4 regions of the Streptomyces sp. NPDC001514 genome follow, and region 3 is predicted to be linked to each of the others. Evidence: riboswitches for the same ligand, from Rfam matches in the RefSeq annotation. Region 3 holds a riboswitch; each other region holds the start of a gene.
The links. A riboswitch is a leader RNA that binds a small molecule or an ion and turns the genes downstream of it on or off. The one in region 3 is predicted to bind cyclic di-AMP.
Positions count from the first base shown of each region.

Region 1: linked by a shared signal. The riboswitch ahead of ACWCXB_RS19420 (transglycosylase family protein) and the one ahead of ACWCXB_RS17530 (NlpC/P60 family protein) in region 3 are both predicted to bind cyclic di-AMP.
Region 2: linked by a shared signal. The riboswitch ahead of ACWCXB_RS22585 (M23 family metallopeptidase) and the one ahead of ACWCXB_RS17530 (NlpC/P60 family protein) in region 3 are both predicted to bind cyclic di-AMP.
Region 4: linked by a shared signal. The riboswitch ahead of ACWCXB_RS08265 (M23 family metallopeptidase) and the one ahead of ACWCXB_RS17530 (NlpC/P60 family protein) in region 3 are both predicted to bind cyclic di-AMP.

Region 1 is NZ_JBSFHO010000017.1:43,112-47,720, forward strand. Features, by position in the region: gene ACWCXB_RS19410 (cytochrome P450 family protein) at 1-469, shown strand, start outside; gene ACWCXB_RS19415 (transglycosylase family protein) at 619-1,581, shown strand; cyclic di-AMP (ydaO/yuaA leader) riboswitch at 1,863-2,029, shown strand; gene ACWCXB_RS19420 (transglycosylase family protein) at 2,034-2,696, shown strand; gene eno (phosphopyruvate hydratase) at 3,057-4,343, shown strand; gene ACWCXB_RS19430 (FtsB family cell division protein) at 4,423-4,609, shown strand, end outside.
Region 2 is NZ_JBSFHO010000021.1:122,171-126,779, reverse strand. Features, by position in the region: gene ACWCXB_RS22595 (HPr family phosphocarrier protein) at 1-261, shown strand, start outside; gene ACWCXB_RS22590 (GntR family transcriptional regulator) at 428-1,111, opposite strand; gene ACWCXB_RS22585 (M23 family metallopeptidase) at 1,297-2,070, opposite strand; cyclic di-AMP (ydaO/yuaA leader) riboswitch at 2,084-2,247, opposite strand; gene ACWCXB_RS22580 (M16 family metallopeptidase) at 2,456-3,823, opposite strand; gene ACWCXB_RS22575 (M16 family metallopeptidase) at 3,841-4,609, opposite strand, start outside.
Region 3 is NZ_JBSFHO010000015.1:6,090-10,698, reverse strand. Features, by position in the region: gene ACWCXB_RS17535 (hypothetical protein) at 1-912, shown strand, start outside; gene ACWCXB_RS17530 (NlpC/P60 family protein) at 1,092-2,264, opposite strand; cyclic di-AMP (ydaO/yuaA leader) riboswitch at 2,263-2,427, opposite strand; gene pcrA (DNA helicase PcrA) at 2,660-4,609, shown strand, end outside.
Region 4 is NZ_JBSFHO010000005.1:112,628-117,236, forward strand. Features, by position in the region: gene ACWCXB_RS08255 (STM4011 family radical SAM protein) at 1-384, shown strand, start outside; gene ACWCXB_RS08260 (SGNH/GDSL hydrolase family protein) at 345-1,136, opposite strand; gene ACWCXB_RS08265 (M23 family metallopeptidase) at 1,315-2,334, opposite strand; cyclic di-AMP (ydaO/yuaA leader) riboswitch at 2,337-2,497, opposite strand; gene ACWCXB_RS08270 (alpha-galactosidase) at 2,830-4,609, opposite strand, start outside.

The DNA.
Region 1 (4,609 bases), on a different contig from region 3:
GCGGCATCCGGAACAGCGTGCACGACTCCAGGCGTCCCTGGCCGCGGGCGACACTTCGCTCCTCGAGACCGGCGTCGAGGAGCTCCTCCGCTTCGACGGTCCCGTGGAACTGGCGACGTGGCGGTTCGCCACCGAACCGCTCACCCTGGGCGGGCAGGACATCGCCGTCGGCGACCCCGTCCTCGTCGTCCTCGCGGCAGCCGACCGCGACCCGGACCGGTTCCCCGACCCGGACGTCCTCGACCTCGCGCGCCGGGACAATCAGCACCTCGGGTACGGGCACGGCATCCACTACTGCCTCGGTGCGCCGCTCGCGCGCCTGGAGGGGCAGACCGCACTCGCGGCGCTGCTGACCCGTCTGCCCGACTTGCAACTTGCGGTGGATCCGTCTGAATTGCGGTGGCGTGGGGGGCTCATCATGCGCGGATTGCGCACTCTGCCCGTTACGTTCACCTCCGAATCCAACTGACGGTCCGTCAAATCTGTGACTTTCACGTGATCTCCGCTGCATCGACTTGTGACTGACGTTCGAATGCGGCTACGTTCACGGTCAACTCGGGACTCCTCGGTCCCCTGGGGGCTCACCCGTCCCCTGCAGTCACACGGAAGGCCAACCGCATGCTCTCCGGGAACGGTCGACACCGCCGCCCCCGCCAGGCTCCCGCCCTCGTCGTCGCAGCAGGCGTGACCGGATCCGCCATCGCCATCCCGCTGCTCGGCGCGGGTTCCGCTTCCGCCGCCGACGCCGCCACCTGGGACCGCGTCGCGGACTGCGAGAGCGGCGGCATGTGGAGTGCCGACCTCGGCAACGGCTACTACGGCGGACTGCAGTTCTCCCAGGACGCCTGGGAGCAGTACGGCGGTACGGCGTACGCGCCGCGCGCCGACCTCGCCAGCCGCTCGCAGCAGATCGCGGTCGCCGAGAAGGTCCTCGCCGCGCAGGGTCCGACGGCGTGGCCGAGCTGCGCCGTGATCACCGGCCTCGCGGCCGGCGGGGGCAAGGCCGACCCGGGTGTGACGCCCGGCACCGCCAAGAGCGACACGACCGGCTCGCAGGACGACGAGGTGGACCCGCCGTCGTTCGGCGACGGGGCCGACGCCGTGACGTCGCCCTCGGCCTCGCCCGCGCCCGCGCAGTCCCAGGGCGCCTCCGGGCAGGACTCGGGCAAGACGTCCGCCGAGCCGTCCGCCACCCCCGAGTCGACCGCCCCCACCCAGGATGTGGCCAACGGCGACGGGGCCGACGCCGGTGTCGAGGACGGCTCCGGCAAGCACCGCGGCGCCCCCGCCACCAATGAGGATGAGGCGGGCAATTCGGTCAATGAGCGTGAATCTGGTCGTCATGCCTCACGAGATGACGCATCGGCACGAGACGGTGCTGCTGCGGCAGATGAGTACACCGTCCGCCCCGGCGACAACCTGTGGGCGATAGCGGACGCGAACGAGGTGCCGGGCGGCTGGCCCGCGCTGTACGAGGCGAACCAGGAGACCGTCGGCTCCGACCCCGACCTCATCCTCCCTGGCCAGAGCCTCGACCTGGGCCTCGATCAGGGCCTGGAGAAGGAGCAGTTGGAGAAGTAGTGAGGTAGCGCGCCGGAAGCGCTTCGAGTGCTTATGTCCACTTCTGTGCAAGTGAGATATGGGTCTCTTCCCGTCAACTGACGCGTTGCGCCTGCCAAGTCCGGTCATCCCGCCTCTCACCTGCGAAAACGGACATCTGTCCGCGGCGGTTAAGGGTGATTTCTCCCCGATGTTCGTCTTTGAACATCGGGGAGAAGTGCGTTTACGGTCTGAACCGTTCGCCATCGCGGGCCCCGTCGACCGTCACGCCGAATCCTGCCGTCGGTCGAAGGGAACAGTCGTCGCGTCAAGCGCCGTAGGCAGGAGCGGGGGACCCAAGGTAAGTGCCGCGTCCGCCCGATGAGGGACGGTCACGGCTTGGGGTGAAGCCGCGCGCAGGTCGCGCGGCCGGGCAACTCACTTGGCCCGAACCCGACAGCTCACCTCGTAGGCGTCGGTGAGGGGAAAACTCCATGCTGCTTTCCGGCAAGGGCAAGCACCGTCGCCCGTCCAAAGCCACCCGTCTCGTCGCGCTCGCCGGTGTCACCGGTGCCGTGATCGCCGCGCCGCTCGTGGCGGCCGGCACGGCGTCCGCCGCCACCGCCTCCGAGTGGGACGCGGTCGCCCAGTGCGAGTCCGGCGGCAACTGGTCCATCAATACGGGCAACGGCTTCTACGGCGGTCTGCAGTTCACGGCCTCCACCTGGGCCGCGTACGGCGGCACGGCGTACGCCGCCACCGCCGACCAGGCCTCGAAGGCCCAGCAGATCACGATCGCCGAGAAGGTCCTGGCCGGCCAGGGCAAGGGCGCGTGGCCGCACTGCGGCGTGGGCCTGTCCAACGCCGCGTACACCGGTGGCGCCGCCGAGGCCGCCCCGAAGCCCGCCGCGCCCAAGGCCGAGACCCCCGCCCCGGCCCCGAAGCGCGCCGAGGTCCCGACGACCCGCTCCGCCCGCCCGGCCGCCCCGGTCAAGAAGGGCGACGGTGAGTACACGGTCAAGGCCGGCGACACGCTCAGCAAGATCGCCGAGGCCGAGAAGGTCAAGGGCGGCTGGAAGAAGCTGTTCGACCTGAACAAGGACGTCATCGACGACGCGGACGTCATCAACCCGGGCCAGAAGCTCCACCTGAGCTGACGACCCGACTCCGGGACCGATCCCGGGACCGGGGCTCCCCGACCCGGCCCCCGGGACTTCCGTAGTCGCACCCAGGGGCTCCCGTAGCCCGGTGGACCCGGCGGACCACCGAGCTCCCGCAGTCCGGTGGACCCGGCGGACCACCGGCCGCACGCATCCCCGTCCCCCCCCGGCCCCCCGGCCCGGCGCACCCTTCCCCCGTATGCGCCGGGCCGGGGTTTCTGTCTGTTCCGTACCCTTTTTCGTCCCACGAGGCGGGCACCGGCTGGCCGATGCCCCCGGGCCGGATAGGCTCATGTCGCAAGGCCGAAGCGACCCTGCACTGCATGCGTCACATCTAGCGTCACATCCCAGAAGGAGATGCTCGTGCCGTCCATCGACGTCGTCGTAGCCCGGGAAATCCTGGACTCCCGAGGCAACCCCACGGTCGAGGTCGAGGTCGGCCTCGACGATGGCAGCACCGGCCGTGCTGCCGTGCCCTCCGGCGCCTCCACCGGTGCGTTCGAGGCCATTGAGCTCCGTGACGGAGACCAGAACCGCTACATGGGCAAGGGCGTGGAGAAGGCCGTCCTCGCCGTCATCGAGCAGATCGGCCCCGAGCTCGTCGGCTACGACGCCACCGAGCAGCGCCTGATCGACCAGGCGATGTTCGACCTCGACGCCACCGACAACAAGGGGTCCCTCGGCGCCAACGCCATCCTCGGCGTCTCCCTGGCCGTCGCCCACGCCGCCTCCGAGGCCTCGGACCTCCCCCTCTTCCGCTACCTGGGCGGCCCGAACGCGCACCTCCTGCCGGTGCCGATGATGAACATCCTGAACGGCGGCTCGCACGCCGACTCCAACGTGGACATCCAGGAGTTCATGATCGCCCCGATCGGTGCGGAGTCCTTCTCCGAGGCACTGCGCTGGGGCACCGAGGTCTACCACACCCTCAAGAAGGTCCTGAAGGAGCGCGGCCTCTCCACGGGTCTCGGCGACGAGGGCGGCTTCGCCCCGAACCTGAACTCCAACCGCGACGCCCTCGACCTCATCCTCGAGGCCATCAAGCAGGCCGGTTACGCGCCCGGCAAGGACATCGCCCTCGCGCTCGACGTCGCCGCCTCCGAGTTCTACAAGGACGGCAAGTACCTCTTCGAGGGCAAGGAGCGCTCGGCCGCCGAGATGACCGAGTACTACGAGGAGCTCGTCTCCGCGTACCCGCTCGTCTCCATCGAGGACCCGCTGTTCGAGGACGACTGGGCCGGCTGGAAGGTCATCACCGACAAGCTCGGCGCCAAGGTGCAGCTGGTCGGCGACGACTTGTTCGTCACCAACCCGGAGCGCCTCGCCCGCGGCATCGAGGACGGCGCCGCGAACGCGCTGCTGGTCAAGGTCAACCAGATCGGTTCGCTGACCGAGACCCTGGACGCCGTCGAGCTGGCCCAGCGCAACGGCTTCAAGTGCATGATGTCCCACCGCTCCGGCGAGACCGAGGACGTCACCATCGCCGACCTGGCCGTCGCCACCAACTGCGGCCAGATCAAGACCGGCGCCCCGGCCCGCTCCGAGCGCGTCGCCAAGTACAACCAGCTGCTGCGCATCGAGGAGATCCTCGACGACGCCGCGGTGTACGCGGGCCGCTCGGCGTTCCCGCGGTTCAAGGGCTGACACCCCCGCTTCCGTACGTCCCCGCACCCGGTCCCGTACCGTGTGCGGGGACGTACGTACGTAAAGGGGAGGCGCGCACATGGCCCGGGACCGGTTCTCCACCGCGACCCGACTGCGGCTGCTCGGCGAGCAGACCGCCGCCCGCGTCTACCGCTCGCAGAACCGCCGCCAGGCCCGCCGCTCCCGGCTCACCGGCCGGGCGGCCTTCCTCGCCCTGGTGGTCTGCTCGCTGATCGTCGCGCTCGCGTACCCGATGCGGCAGTACG
Region 2 (4,609 bases), on a different contig from region 3:
GTCGGCTGGGCCGAGGGCCTCCACGCCCGCCCCGCTTCCATCTTCGTCCGTGCCGCCACGGCCTCCGGCATCCCGGTGACGATCGCCAAGGCCGACGGCACCCCCGTCAACGCCGCCTCGATGCTCGCGGTGCTCGGCCTGGGTGCGGAGGGCGGACAGGAGATCGTGCTCGCTTCGGACGCGGACGGCGCCGACGCCGCCCTCGACCGTCTGGCGAAGCTGGTCGCCGAGGGTCTCGAGGAGCTCCCCGAGACCGTCTGACCCGGCCCGGTCCCGGTCCGGACCCCGGCTGCCCGCTCGCGGGAGTGAGCCTTATCCCGGCCGGCAAAGAACAAATGAATGGAAACGGCGGAGCCGCAGCAACCGGGAATTACCGGTCTGCGGCTCTGCTGTTTGAAATAGCCCCTCTTTGTATACGGCGCTTTTGTTAATTGCGGGCACTCGCCGTGTTTACGGAATGTTGCGAACTCCTCACTGCCCCGCGCGCCGTGATACGCAACCGGTGCGCCCCCGTCATCCGTTCGGCGTGCATCGCGGTGAGCGCCCGCGCCCGCTCCGCGTCGCCGCGCGACACCGCGTCCACGATCGCGCCGTGCTCGGCCCAGGACTCCACCGGCCGGGCGGGCTGCTCGACGGCGTACATCCAGGCGATCTTGTGCCGGAGCTGGGTCAGCAGCGCGATGAGGCCGGGGCTGCCGGAGGCCTGCGCGAGGGTCTCGTGGAACCAGCCGCCGAGCGAGCGCAGATCCTCGCCCTGACCCCGGCGCGCCCGCTCCTGGCCGAGTCTGACCAGGCCGCGCAGCACTTTGAGGTGGGCCTCGGTGCGCCGCTGCGCGGCGCGCGCGGCACCCAGTGGCTCCAGCAGCATCCGGATCTCCAGCAGGTCGGCGGCCTCCTGCTCGGTGGGCTCGGCGACGCACGCTCCGGCGTGTCTGCGGGTGACGACGAAGCCCTCCGACTCCAGGGTGCGCAGCGCTTCGCGCACCGGGACGCGTGAGACGCCGTAGCGGCGCGCCAGCTGCTCCTCGGTGAGCCGGCTGCCGCGCTCGAAGACACCGGAGACGATGTCGTCGCGGATGGCCGTGCATACCGAGCGCGCAGGAATGCGCATACCGAACCTCCGTCTTTAATCCGCGCGAAACCCAGTCGAGCGATGTCTGTTCGGTGACTCTATTGCAGTGGGCCGGAATTTCCGATGGCCTACGGGAATCCATGGATATCTTTTGGCCGGAATACACCGAAAGCCCCGGCCGGTCTCCATGACCGGGCCGGGGCCCTACCGCGGGGAGGCGGGTCTCAGACGCTGACGCCGTGGCCGCGCAGATACGCGACCGGGTCGATGTCCGAGCCGTAGTCGGGGCTCGTGCGGGCCTCGAAGTGGAGGTGCGGGCCCATCGAGTTGCCGGTGGACCCGGACAGGCCGATCTGCTGGCCCGGGGTGACGGTCTGGCCGACCGAGACGCCGATGGACGACAGATGGCCGTACTGGGTGTACGTGCCGTCCTTCATCTTGATCACGATGTTGTTGCCGTACGCGCCGCCCCAGCCGGCCTCCACGACCGTGCCCATGCCGACGGCGACGACCGAAGTGCCGGAAGGGGCGTGGAAGTCGACCCCGGTGTGGCTCCCGGAGGACCAGACCGAGCCGCCCGCCTGGTAGCCCGTGCTGATGTACGAGCCGGCGACCGGGAGCGTGTAGGACATCAGGCGCTTGCGCTCGGCCTCGCGGGCAGCGCGCTCCTGGGCCTCGCGGGCCGCCTTGACGCGGGCTTCGGCCTTGCGCTTCGCCTCGGCCTCGGCCTTCGCGCGGGCCGCGGCCAGGTCGGCCTCCCGCTGCTGGGCGTCGGCCTGGGCGTCGATCTGCTCGGCGAGGGTGTCGGCGGCGACGATGGCCTGGTTCAGGCCGGTGTCCTCGAGGGCGGGGCTTTCCGTGTCGGCGGCGAGCGCCGGGGAGGCGAGGGTTCCGATGACGCCGGTGGTGGCGAGGGCTGCGGCTCCGGCCAGACCCGCGCGCTTGCGCGTCAGACGGCTCGGACCACGATGCTTCCCGGTGGCACGGGTGAACGCCATGAAGTGGCTGATCCTTTCCTTCCTTCTCGCCTACCGGGTTAGCTGACGGGTTCGGAGCAGGAAGGTCTCCTACGGGCCCCTCCGCACGGGTGCGAAGGCGTCCGATTCACCCCAGGGGACGTGTGGGTCCCCGGCTCCCCAGGCTCGCGCCCGACGGGGACTCGGCGATGGCTGTCCGATGCCGCGGATGCGGCTGGTGCAACCGACGGACAGCGCAGAAGACGCTAAGCGGGACATCTTTCAATCACCAAACGGACACGGAGATTTGTTGTGCATGCCACAGGTCAGACACGCAGCCTCTCCAACAAAACGGACATACGGAAGGGCCCCGTTGGCACGATGCCAACGGGGCCCTCCGGGTGCGCCGGAGCCGACCGGCAGTCAATCAGCCCGTGACAACGGTCACTTCACCGATTCCCAGAGCCTTGACCGGCTCCTCGATCTCGGACGCGTCGCCGACGAGGACGGTGACGAGCCGGTCCACCGGGAAGGCGTTGACGACCGCGGCCGTGGCCTCGACGGTGCCGGTCCCGGCCAGGCGCGTGTACAGCTGGGCCTGGTAGTCGTCCGGAAGGTGCTGCTCGACCTGGTCGGCCAGCGTGCCCGCGACCGACGCCGCGGTCTCGAACTTCAGCGGGGCCACACCCACCAGGTTCTGTACGGCGACATCGCGCTCGGCGTCGGTGAGGCCCTCCGCGGCGAGGGTGCGCAGCACCTTCCAGAGGTCGTCCAGCGCCGGGCCGGTGTGCGGGGTGTCGACGGAGCCGCTGATGGCGAGCGTGGCCGCGCCCGTGCCGTCGGCGGAGGAGCGCAGGACCTGGGCGAAGGCCCGCACCCCGTACGTGTACCCCTTCTCCTCGCGCAGGACGCGGTCCAGGCGGGAGGTGAGGGTGCCGCCCAGGCAGTACGTGCCGAGGACCTGGGCCGGCCAGACCCGGTCGTGCCGGTCCGGGCCGATGCGGCCGATGAGGAGCTGCGTCTGGACCGCGCCGGGGCGGTCGACGATGACGACGCGGCCCGTGTCGTCGGCGGTGATCGGCGGCACGGGACGGCTCTCGGCCGCGCCGCCGGTCCAGTCGTCGAGGGTGTCGGCCAGCACGGCGTCCAGATCGACTCCGGTGAGGTCGCCGACGATCACGGCGGTAGCGGCTGCGGGCCGGACGTGGGCTTCGTAGAAGGCCCGTACGGCCGCGGAGTCGATGCGCTCGACGGTCTCCTCACTGCCCTGGCGGGGGCGGGACATCCGGGAGGAGGCCGGGAAGAGCTGCTTGGAGAGCTCCTTGGCGGCGCGGCGGGCCGGGTTGGCGGTCTCGTGCGGGATCTCGTCCAGTCGGTTCCGCACGAGCCGCTCGACCTCGCTGTCGGCGAAGAGCGGCGCGCGCAGGGCCTCGGCGAGCAGGCCGAGCGCCTTGGGGAGGCGGGAGACCGGCACCTCCAGGGAGACACGGACGCCGGGGTGGTCGGCGTGCGAGTCGAGGGTGGCGCCGCAGCGCTCCAGCTCCGCGGCGAACTCCTCCGCCGTGTGCTTGTCGGTGCCCTCGGAGAGCGCCCGCGCCATGATCGTGGCGACGCCGTCGAGGCCCTCGGGCTCGGCGTCCAGCGGGGCGGTGAGGAAGATCTCCACGGCCACGACCTGCTGGCCGGGACGGTGGCAGCGCAGGACGGTCAGTCCGTTGTCGAGCAGGCCGCGCTCGGGGGCGGGGAAGGCCCACGGCCTGGCCTCGCCTGCCTGCGGCTGCGGGTGGAAGTCCATGGTCACGGCAGCGTCGGTCACTGGTCCGCCCCCTCTGCGTCGTCGTTGTCCTCGGTGGCCTCGGCCGCTTGGACGGGTTCGTACACCAGCACCGCCCGGTTGTCCGGGCGCAGCCGGGCCTGGGCGACTGCCTTGACCTCCTCGGCGGTGACGTCGAGGACCCGCGAGACGGCGCTGAGCGCCAGCTGGGGGTCGCCGAACAGCACGGCGTACCGGCACAGTTCGTCGGCGCGGCCCGCGACCGTGCCGAGCCGGTCCAGCCACTCGCGCTCCAGCTGGGCCTGGGCGCGCTCCATCTCCTCGGGCGTGGGGCCCTCGGCTGCGAACCGCTCCAGCTCGTCGTCGACGGCGGCCTCGATGTCGGGCACCTCGACCCCGGCGGACGTCTTCACGTCCAGCCAGCCGAGCGAGGGCGCCCCGGCGAGCCGCAGCAGGCCGAAGCCCGCGGCGACGGCCGTGCGGTCGTGGCGCACCAGGCGGTTGTGCAGCCGGGACGACTCGCCGCCGCCGAGGACGGTGAGCGCCAGGTCGGCGGCGTCGCACTCGCGCGTGCCGTCCTGCGGCAGGCGGTAGGCGGCCATCAGGGCGCGGGCCGGGACCTCCTCCTCCACGACCTCGCGCAGCTGCTCGCCGATGATGTCGGGCAGGGCGCCGTCGCGCGGCGGCTGCTTGCCGTCGTGCATCGGGATGGAGCCGAAGTACTTCTCGATCCAGGCGAGGGTCTCCTCCGGGTCGATGTCGCCGACGACCGACAGCACCGCGTTGTTCGGCGCGTAGTACGTGCGG
Region 3 (4,609 bases):
GTGGCGGCGGAGATCGACCAGGCCGCAGCCGGACTGGAACGCGCTGTCGCGGTAACGGACATCGCAGCGGCGCTGCGCCGGATCGTGCACCAGGTCGACGCCGACCTCGGCCTGCGCCTGTTCCTGCGCGCCGCCAAGGCGTACTCCCTGCCGGTCGGGAAGGACCAGTACGACCGGCTGCTGACGATCGGTGACCGGCTGGCCTACCCCGCAGCCGCCGTCTACGAAGATCTGAATGTGCGGTGGCCGCCCATCGACCCGAGCCGGCGTGACTTCGCGCTCGGCCGCTTCGGTCTGCCGCTGCTCGCGGCCGTGTTCTTCGGGACAGGGTGGCAGTACGAGGGCACCGTGCGGGAGAACATCGAGAGCATCGCCCGTGGCGACCTTGGGTACGTCCCGGGCTCGTACGCGGCCGTGCTGCTGGAAGACGTGCAACGGCTGCTGGATTCCGCACTGTCCGACGACGCGGTCACGGCACTGTGGCGGGCAGCGTCGGGGCGGTGGAACAACACCGACGAGTTCGACGCCGTCGGCCGGACATGGCTCCGGCAGGTCGCCGAGGTGTGCAGAGAGCACCTGAAGAAAGTCGACCCCGTCTACACCTCCGTCGTCTCGCCCGCCAGGACGGAGTCGGCGAAGGCGGTGCTGGCGGAGGTCCGGCAGGTGGCCCCGAAGCTGACGGACAGGACTGCGAACACCGGCGCCGCGACGGTTCGGACCGCCGTGACGGCACTGGAGGAGGTGGTCACGTCCGTCGACCCCGACCTGGGCTTCCGCCTGCTCCTGCACATTCTCTGTACGTGCGAGATCACCGTCACCGAGGTCCAGCGCACCCGCTACAAGGCGATCGGTGAAGGGCTCGGCTACAGCAAGGACCACATCGACGAGCAGTTGCCCCCCGGCCCGTCGTGATCGGCTACGGCCGGTCCCGCAGCCCGCACCACCTGCCAAGGGTGCGGGTCGTGCCGGCGGCGCCGATCGCTGTTCTCCCGGAGAGTTGACTTCTCATCGCCCTGTCCAACCGGACGAGCGAAGGACAGAACGATGAGAAAAGGCCCACTCGAACGAGGCCCTACAGGCGTCCATGCGGTCTACGCGGGGCGGACGCTCCCGTAGATCGGCATGTAGTAGATCGACTCCTCGCGGACGTTCGTGCCCGGCTTGGGGGCGTGGATCATCATGCCGTCGCCGATGTAGATGCCGACGTGGCTGATGTCGTCGTAGAAGAAGACCAGGTCGCCGGGGAGGAGATCGCTCGTGGCGACGCGCTGGCCGACGTTGACCTGGTCCCAGGTGGTGCGGGGCAGGTCGACGCCGGCCGCCTTCCAGGCGGCCTGGGTGAGGCCGGAGCAGTCGTACGAGCTGGGGCCGGTCGCCCCCCATACGTAGGGCTTGCCGATCTGGGCGCGGGCGAAGGCGAGGACCTTCTCGGCCTTGGCGGCGTAGGTCCCGGCGGAGGTGTCGGTGCTCGTCCCGGTCCCTGTGCTGGTCCCCGTGTCCTGGTTCTGCGCCTCCTGCTGCGCGCGCTCTGCCGCCAGGCGCTCCGCCTCGGCCTTGGCCTCCGCCTCCGCCCTGGCCTTCGCCTCGGCCTGGCGGCGGGCCTCTTCCTCCCGCTGCCGCTCCAGCGCCTCGAGCCGCGCCTTCTCCTCGGCGGTCAGCTGCGACAGCAGCGTCCGTGCCTCGGCGAGCTTCTTCTGCACCTGCTCCTTGCTGGTGCGCAGCGACTGCTGGGAAGTGGTCAGCGTCTCCAGGCTCTCGGTCGCCTTGGCGCGCTGCTTCGCGGCCTCCGCCTGCTGTGCCTCGAAGTCGGCGACGGCACCGCGCTGCTCGTCGGAGAGCCGGTCCATCAGATGGGTCTGGTCGAAGTACGCCTGTGGGCTGTCGGCGAAGAGCAACGCGGCGGTCGGCGTGACCGCACCGGTCCGGTACTGCGCGGCCGCGTACGAACCGAGCGTGCGGCGGGCCTCGTTCAGCGACTCCGTGCGCTTGGCGACATCGTCGAGGATCGTGTCCACCTCGCGGCGCTGCTGCGCGGTCTCCTCTTTCGCCCGGTTGTACTGCTGGGTCGCGGTGCCCGCCTGCCGGTAGAGGTCGTCGACCTTCTTCTGGACCTCTTCGATGCTGGGTCTCGGGTCGGCCTGGGCACTCTGGGTGGAGAGGAGGGTGACGCCCGCGAGGGCGGCCGTCGTGAACCCGACGGCGGGGGACTTCGTACGCGGATACGTACGCTGGCGCGTCTTGCGATGCGACGCCAAGGCCGGCATCTCCTTCCGTGGACCGCCTACCGGGTTAGCTGTCGGGTTCGGACGGAACGGAAGGCTGTCCTACGGGCCGAGTTGAGCACGGTCCGATTCACCCCGGTTGTGCATGATGGGTCCCCGGTTCCGAACTCCCTTGCGGGAAGGTCGGATTCGGCGTGGGCGGCCCGATCGGCGTCGGTCGCCGTTGAGGGAACGGGCTGCCTGGGCGAGCACGCTAGCCAAACTGTGGTGCCGCTGTGAAGGTCGATGTTCGATATGCCCGATACATTTTCGTGACCTTGGCGTGTCGCCGTCGTGCCGCATTCGTACCGTAAGTGCCCGATTACGGAACGTGTTGGATCCGGTTGTGGTGAAGGCGGCGGCGGGCTGTCGGTGGGGCGGCCTAGACTCGTAGAGCGATGAGCAGCCTCTTTGACGACAGCTTCCTGGCGGACCTCCAGCGCACCTCGGCCTCGGAGGAGCCCCCGCCGCCCGAGCACGACGAGCACGCGCCCCACGAGGAGGTCCCGCACGACCTCTTCGAGGGGAAGTTCGACGTGCCCCCGGCCAGGGACGCGTACTACAGGGACGGTGCGCCGCGCCCCGCCGTGGACCCGGCCGCGCTGCTCGAGGGGCTGAACGAGCAGCAGCGTGCCGCCGTCGTGCACACGGGCTCACCCCTGCTCATCGTGGCCGGTGCCGGCTCCGGCAAGACGCGGGTGCTGACCCACCGGATCGCCCATCTGCTGGCGACCCGGCATGTGCACCCCGGCCAGATACTGGCGATCACGTTCACGAACAAGGCCGCGGGCGAGATGAAGGAGCGCGTCGAGCACCTCGTCGGCCCGCGCGCCAACGCGATGTGGGTCTCCACCTTCCACAGCGCCTGCGTCCGCATCCTGCGCCGGGAGAGCAAGAAGCTCGGCTTCACGTCGTCGTTCTCGATCTACGACGCGGCCGACTCGAAGCGGCTCATGGCGCTGGTCTGCCGTGACCTGGACCTCGACCCGAAGAAGTTCCCTCCGAAGTCCTTCAGCGCCAAGATCTCGAATCTGAAGAACGAGCTGATCGACGAGGAGACCTTCGCCGACCAGGCCGCCGACGGCTTCGAGAAGACGCTGGCCGAGGCCTACCGGATGTACCAGGCCCGGCTGCGCGAGGCCAACGCGCTGGACTTCGACGACATCATCATGACCACCGTCCACCTGCTCCAGGCGTTCCCGGACGTCGCCGAGCACTACCGTCGACGGTTCCGCCATGTCCTGGTCGACGAGTACCAGGACACCAATCACGCCCAGTACACGCTGGTGCGTGAGCTGGTCGGCACGGGGTACGAGGACCTGGACCCTGCCGAGCTGTGCGTCGTGGGCGACGCCGACCAGTCGATCTACGCCTTCCGCGGCGCCACGATCCGTAACATCCTCCAGTTCGAGGAGGACTACCCGGACGCGACGACGATCCTGCTGGAGCAGAACTACCGCTCGACGCAGACGATCCTCTCCGCCGCCAACGCCGTCATCGAGCGCAACGAGAGCCGCCGCCCCAAGAACCTGTGGACGAACGCGGGCGCGGGAGCCCAGATCACCGGCTATGTCGCGGACACCGAGCACGACGAGGCGCAGTTCGTCGCCGACGAGATCGACCGGCTGACGGACGCGGGCGAGGCCAAGGCCGGCGATGTCGCGGTCTTCTACCGGACGAACGCCCAGTCCCGTGTCTTCGAAGAGATCTTCATCCGCGTCGGCCTGCCCTACAAGGTCGTCGGCGGAGTGCGCTTCTACGAGCGCAAGGAGGTCCGCGATGTGCTCGCGTATCTGCGCGTCCTCGCCAACCCCGAGGACAACGTCCCGCTGCGCCGCATCCTCAATGTCCCGAAGCGCGGCATCGGTGAGCGCGCGGAGGCGATGATCGACGCGCTGGCGCTGCGGGAGAAGATCACCTTCCCGCAGGCGCTGCGGCGCGTGGACGAGGCGTACGGCATGGCGGCCCGGTCGGCCAATGCCGTGAAGCGGTTCAACACGCTGATGGAGGAGCTCCGCACGATCGTCGAATCGGGCGCTGGACCGGCGACGGTCCTGGAAGCCGTGCTCGAACGGACGGGGTATCTCGCCGAGTTGCAGGCCTCGACGGACCCGCAGGACGAGACGCGTATCGAGAACCTCCAGGAGCTGGCCGCGGTCGCGCTCGAGTTCGAGCAGGAGCGCGGTGCCGAGGAGGGCTCGGGCACGCTCGCCGAGTTCCTCGAGCAGGTCGCGCTCGTCGCCGACTCCGACCAGATCCCCGACGAGGACGAAGAGGGCACCGGCGTCATCACGCTGATGACGCTGCACACGGCGAAGGGCCTGGAGTTCCCGGTCGTGTTCCTCACG
Region 4 (4,609 bases), on a different contig from region 3:
GAGGGGCGCACGTACACCGAGGGTGAGGCCGCCCGCTGGACGGCCCTCGACCCCCTCTTCCCGTACAGCCGCCATCCGCACCGCTCGGCCGGGCTGCCGTGCCGCACGGGCGAGTCGGTGATCTCGGTGGACGGGGACGGGACGGTACGACGCTGCCACTTCGTCCGGGCCGAGCTCGGCAATCTCTACGACGGCTCGTACCGGACGGCGCTGCGGCCCCGGCCGTGTCCGGTCGCTGTCTGCGACTGCCACATCGGGTACGTCCATCTGGAGTCGCTGCCGCTGTACGACGTGTTCGCCGGCGGGGTCCTGGAGCGGATCCCCGCCGCCGCGAACGGGAGGGGTCAGAGCGGGAGCAGATCAGGACGCTTCGGCTCCACGTGATCGCCGGAGGACTCGCCCCGCAGCCGCCGGCCGATCCACGGTACGAGGTACTCGCGCGCCCAGTGGATGTCGTCGCGCCGGACCTCGAGCGTGCCGCGCGGCGGCAGTGGGGGCCACGGCTGGTCCGGGTCGGCCGGCACGTCGATGCCGAGGACCTGGGCGGCGCGGAGTGCGACGCGCGTGTGGCCCTCGGGCGACAGGTGCAGCCGGTCGTCGTCCCAGGCGCGCCTGTCCTGGACCGACTTGAGCGACCAGAGGTCGAGGACCGGGCAGTCGTAGCGGTCGGCGATGGCGCGGACGTGCGCGGTGTACGTGGCGATCTTGCCGCGCAGATGGCGGAGCACGGGCACGCCGCGGGTGTCGAAGCCGGTGGTCACCATGACGGTGCCGACGGCGTCGGTGAGGTCGGCGACGGCTCGTTCGAAGCGCTCGGCGACGTCGTCGGGGTCGGTGCCGGGGCGGATGATGTCGTTGCCGCCCGCGCAGAACGTCACGAGGTCGGGGGCGAGTTCCTTCGCGCGCGGGACCTGTTCCGCCACGATCTGATCGAGCAGGCGGCCGCGTACGGCGAGATTGGCGTAGCGGAACGTGTGCTCCGGTACGCGGTCGTCGAGCAGGACCGCGAGGCGATCCGCCCAGCCCACGAACTGACCCTCGGGTCCGGGGTCCCCGACGCCCTCGGTGAAGCTGTCACCGATCGCCGCGAACGACCCGAATGCGCCATTTGTTCTTGATCTCGAATCGTCTGCCACGTCGAGACATCATTCACGGCGGGAAGTGACCTACGCCACCGTAGGGAGGGGTTGACGGGGCGTGAGATAGACCACCTGGTCAGTTTCCCGCCCAGCGGGAATACGGCGACACAAAGTCGTCCGCCGCCCCCCTTGGTCAGGTCGGGGGGCGGCGGACGCTACTGACGTTACGTCAGGTTCAGAGGGCGACGCCGTGCTGGCGGAGGTACGCCAGGGGGTCGATGTCCGAGCCGTAGTTCGGAGTGGTGCGGATCTCGAAGTGCAGGTGCGGCCCGGTGGAGTTGCCGGTGGAGCCGGAGAGGCCGATCTGCTCCCCGCCGCGGACGCTCTGGCCGGACGAGACCGAGAGGGAGGAGAGGTGGGCGTACTGCGAGTACGTGCCGTCGCTGTGCTGGATGACGACCTGATTGCCGTACGCGCCGGCCCAGCCGGCCGAGACGACGGTGCCGGGGCCGACGGACTTGACGGAGGTGCCGGTGGCGGCGGCGAAGTCGAGTCCGGTGTGGTAGCCGCTGGCCCACATGGCTCCGGCGGTGCGGTAGGCGGTGGTGATGGTCGAGTTGACCGGGGCGAAGTAACCGGAGAAGTTGCTCTGCGGGGCGGGGGCCGCGGCAGCGGCACCCGCGGGAGCCTGGGCGGTGCCCGAACCGGACTCGGCGCGCGCCTGCACGCGCTCGGCCTTCACGGGAGCCTCGGCCTTCGCCTTGACCTTGGCAGGAGCCTCGGCCTTCGCGGGGGCCTTAGTCTTGACCTTGGCAGGAGCCTCGGCCCGCACCTTCGTCTTCGCCTTGGCCGGGGCCTCGGCAGGGGCCTTCCCCTGGACCTTGGCGCCGAGCGCGAGCTTGAGACCCGGGTGGATCAGCGACGGGTTCTCACCGACGGCCTCGCGGTTGTCCGCGTACAGCTTCTTCCAGCCGCCGACGACATCCTGCTCCGCGGCGATCTTCGACAGGTAGTCGCCCGCCACGACGGTGTAGGTCGTGGCGGCCTTACCCGTCTTCGGCGCCTCGGGGGCGGCGGCCTTCTGGGCGACGGCGGCGACATGCTCAGGGGTCACGGTGGGCGCGGACGTGTCCGCTGCGTGCGCACCTGCGGCACCGATGAGCGGGAGCGCGATGGCGGCACCACCCGTGCCCGCGGCGACGAATCCGCGCGTGATCGGGTTGGTCCTCGGACGGCGATGCTTGCCCTTGGGCATGGCGAATTCCTCTCCGGCGCCTACGAGGTGAGCTGTCGGGTTCGGACTGGAGATGCCCGGTCGCGCTTTCACGCGACTTGACCCCTAGCCGTCCGGAACTCCGGAGCGGCGATCTACCTGGGTCCCCCGCTCCTGCCACGCGTGGGGTGGGTGCTTATTCCGGTCGGCGGCAGGATTAGGCGGTCCGACCGGATTGCGGCGACCGTAAGCGAGCAAATCGACGGGAACAAGCCTCCCCAATGACCCGGCATTCACCCAGGCCATATCAACAGGGATTTCCCGGTCACCCTCCGTCGATTACGGACCTCTGATTTCCTTACGGGCAACGGAGATTGATGAGGGGACACGGCAACAGACCGTCACGAATATGATCCCGCTCACGCAACGAGGCCTATCTCCTTTGCAACTGGTGCGTGTTCCACTAAAGCGTCCAATACGGACAGAAGCCTCATTAGGTGCGTTTATCGGCTAGATCTGGCTCAGCAGACGGAAAGGTCAGATCCGGCTGGTCCGGCGCCTCAGCCGCAGCACCACCGCGTCGAGATCACCACGCAGCCCCGTGTCCATTCCGTGATGCAGCAGCACCGCACCCCGGTACACGGTCTCCGTGTCCAGGCACTCGTACGCCGCCGCCGGATCGAGCCCGCGCAGCCTGAGCGCCGGCGGCCGCTCCCCGTAGTGCTGTGCCTGCAGCCACGCCAGGACGACGACCTCGTCGCCGCGTACGTACTGCACGGCGCTCAGCCCGCCCCCGGGCGGCCGCAGCCGGTAGAGCTCGCCGTGCTGCACGACCGGCCTGATCCTCTTATAGAGATCCACCCAGCCGCGGGCCTCGGCCAGCTCGTCCTCGCTCCATCGCGTCAGGTCACCCCCGACGCCCAGCACCCCGGCCATCGCACTGACGAAGCGGAAGCGCAGGGAACTGACCCGGCCATTGAGCTGCACATTCGGGCTGTCCGTCACCCAGGCTGCCATCACCCGGGCCGGATGCACCTGCCCGAAGCCGTGCTGGATGGCCAGCCGGTCCAGCGGATCGGTGTTGTCGGAAGTCCACACCTGATCCGTACGGGAGAGGATCCCCAGATCGATCCGGCCGCCACCGCCGGAGCAGGACTCGAAGGCGACGGTCGGGTGCGCCGCCCGCAGCCGGTCCAGCAGGGCGTAGAGCGCGTGCACGTGCTCGATCCAGAGTTTCTGGGGGTACGGCTCGCCCGGCCAGCCGGAATCCGTGAAGCAGCGGTTGAAGTCCCACTTCACATAGTCGACGGGGGCCGAGGACAGCAGCCCGTCCAGCTGCTCCCAGAGGTACTCCAGGACATCCGCGCGGGCGAGGTTCAGCACCAGCTGGTTGCGGAACTCGGTCCGGGCCCGGCCCGGATGGTGCTGGACCCAGTCCGGGTGGGCGCGGTAGAGATCACTGTCCGGGTTGACCATCTCCGGCTCGACCCAGATCCCGAACTGCATGCCCAGCGCGTGCACTTCGTCGGCGAGCGGCTTCAGCCCCTGCGGGAAGCGGTCCGGATTCGGCGTCCAGTCGCCGAGCCCCGCCCGGTCGCTCGTGCGCTGCCGGAACCAGGCGTCGTCCACGACGAAGAGCTCGACCCCGATCCCGGCGGCCCGGCGCGCCAGGGCCCGCTGCTGGTCCTCCGAGATGTCGAAGCCGGTGGCCTCCCAGGAGTTGTAGAGGACCGGCCGGGAGGCCCGCGCGTCCGGAATCACGTGCGCCAGCTGCCAGGCGTGCCAGGCCCGGCTGGCCCCGCCGAAGCCCTTGTCGGTCCACAGCCCGGAGAAGACGGGTGTGGTGTACGCCTCACCGGGCGCGAGGAGCAGCAGCCCGGAGTCGTCGTATCCGGCGCCGCCGCTGATCTGCACCTGGCCGTCGGGCAGGTGCTGTACGGCGATCCGCCATGATCCCGACCAGCCGAGCGCGCAGCCGTACACCTCGCCCCTCTCCTCGGTGGCCTCGCCGTCGTCGACGGCGACCCAGGGGAGGTGCTGATGCCCGGTGTGCCCCCGGCGCGAGCCGAGCACCTTCTCGCCGTACGTGAGCTCCGACCGTACGAGCAGGGACTCGGCGGCCCAGCGGCCGTGCAGCTGGGAGAGCCGGCGCCGGTCGCGGCGCGGCAGCGTCCATACGGCGGCGTCGGCGCGCAGCAGCTCCAGGGCGGGCCCCTCCCCCACGTGCGCCACCGTGACCCAGCGCTCGATCACGTCGGAGTCGTCCCTCATCCGGTAGTGCAGGGTCAGCGCGAGGCCGTGCAGGGGGTCGCCGAAG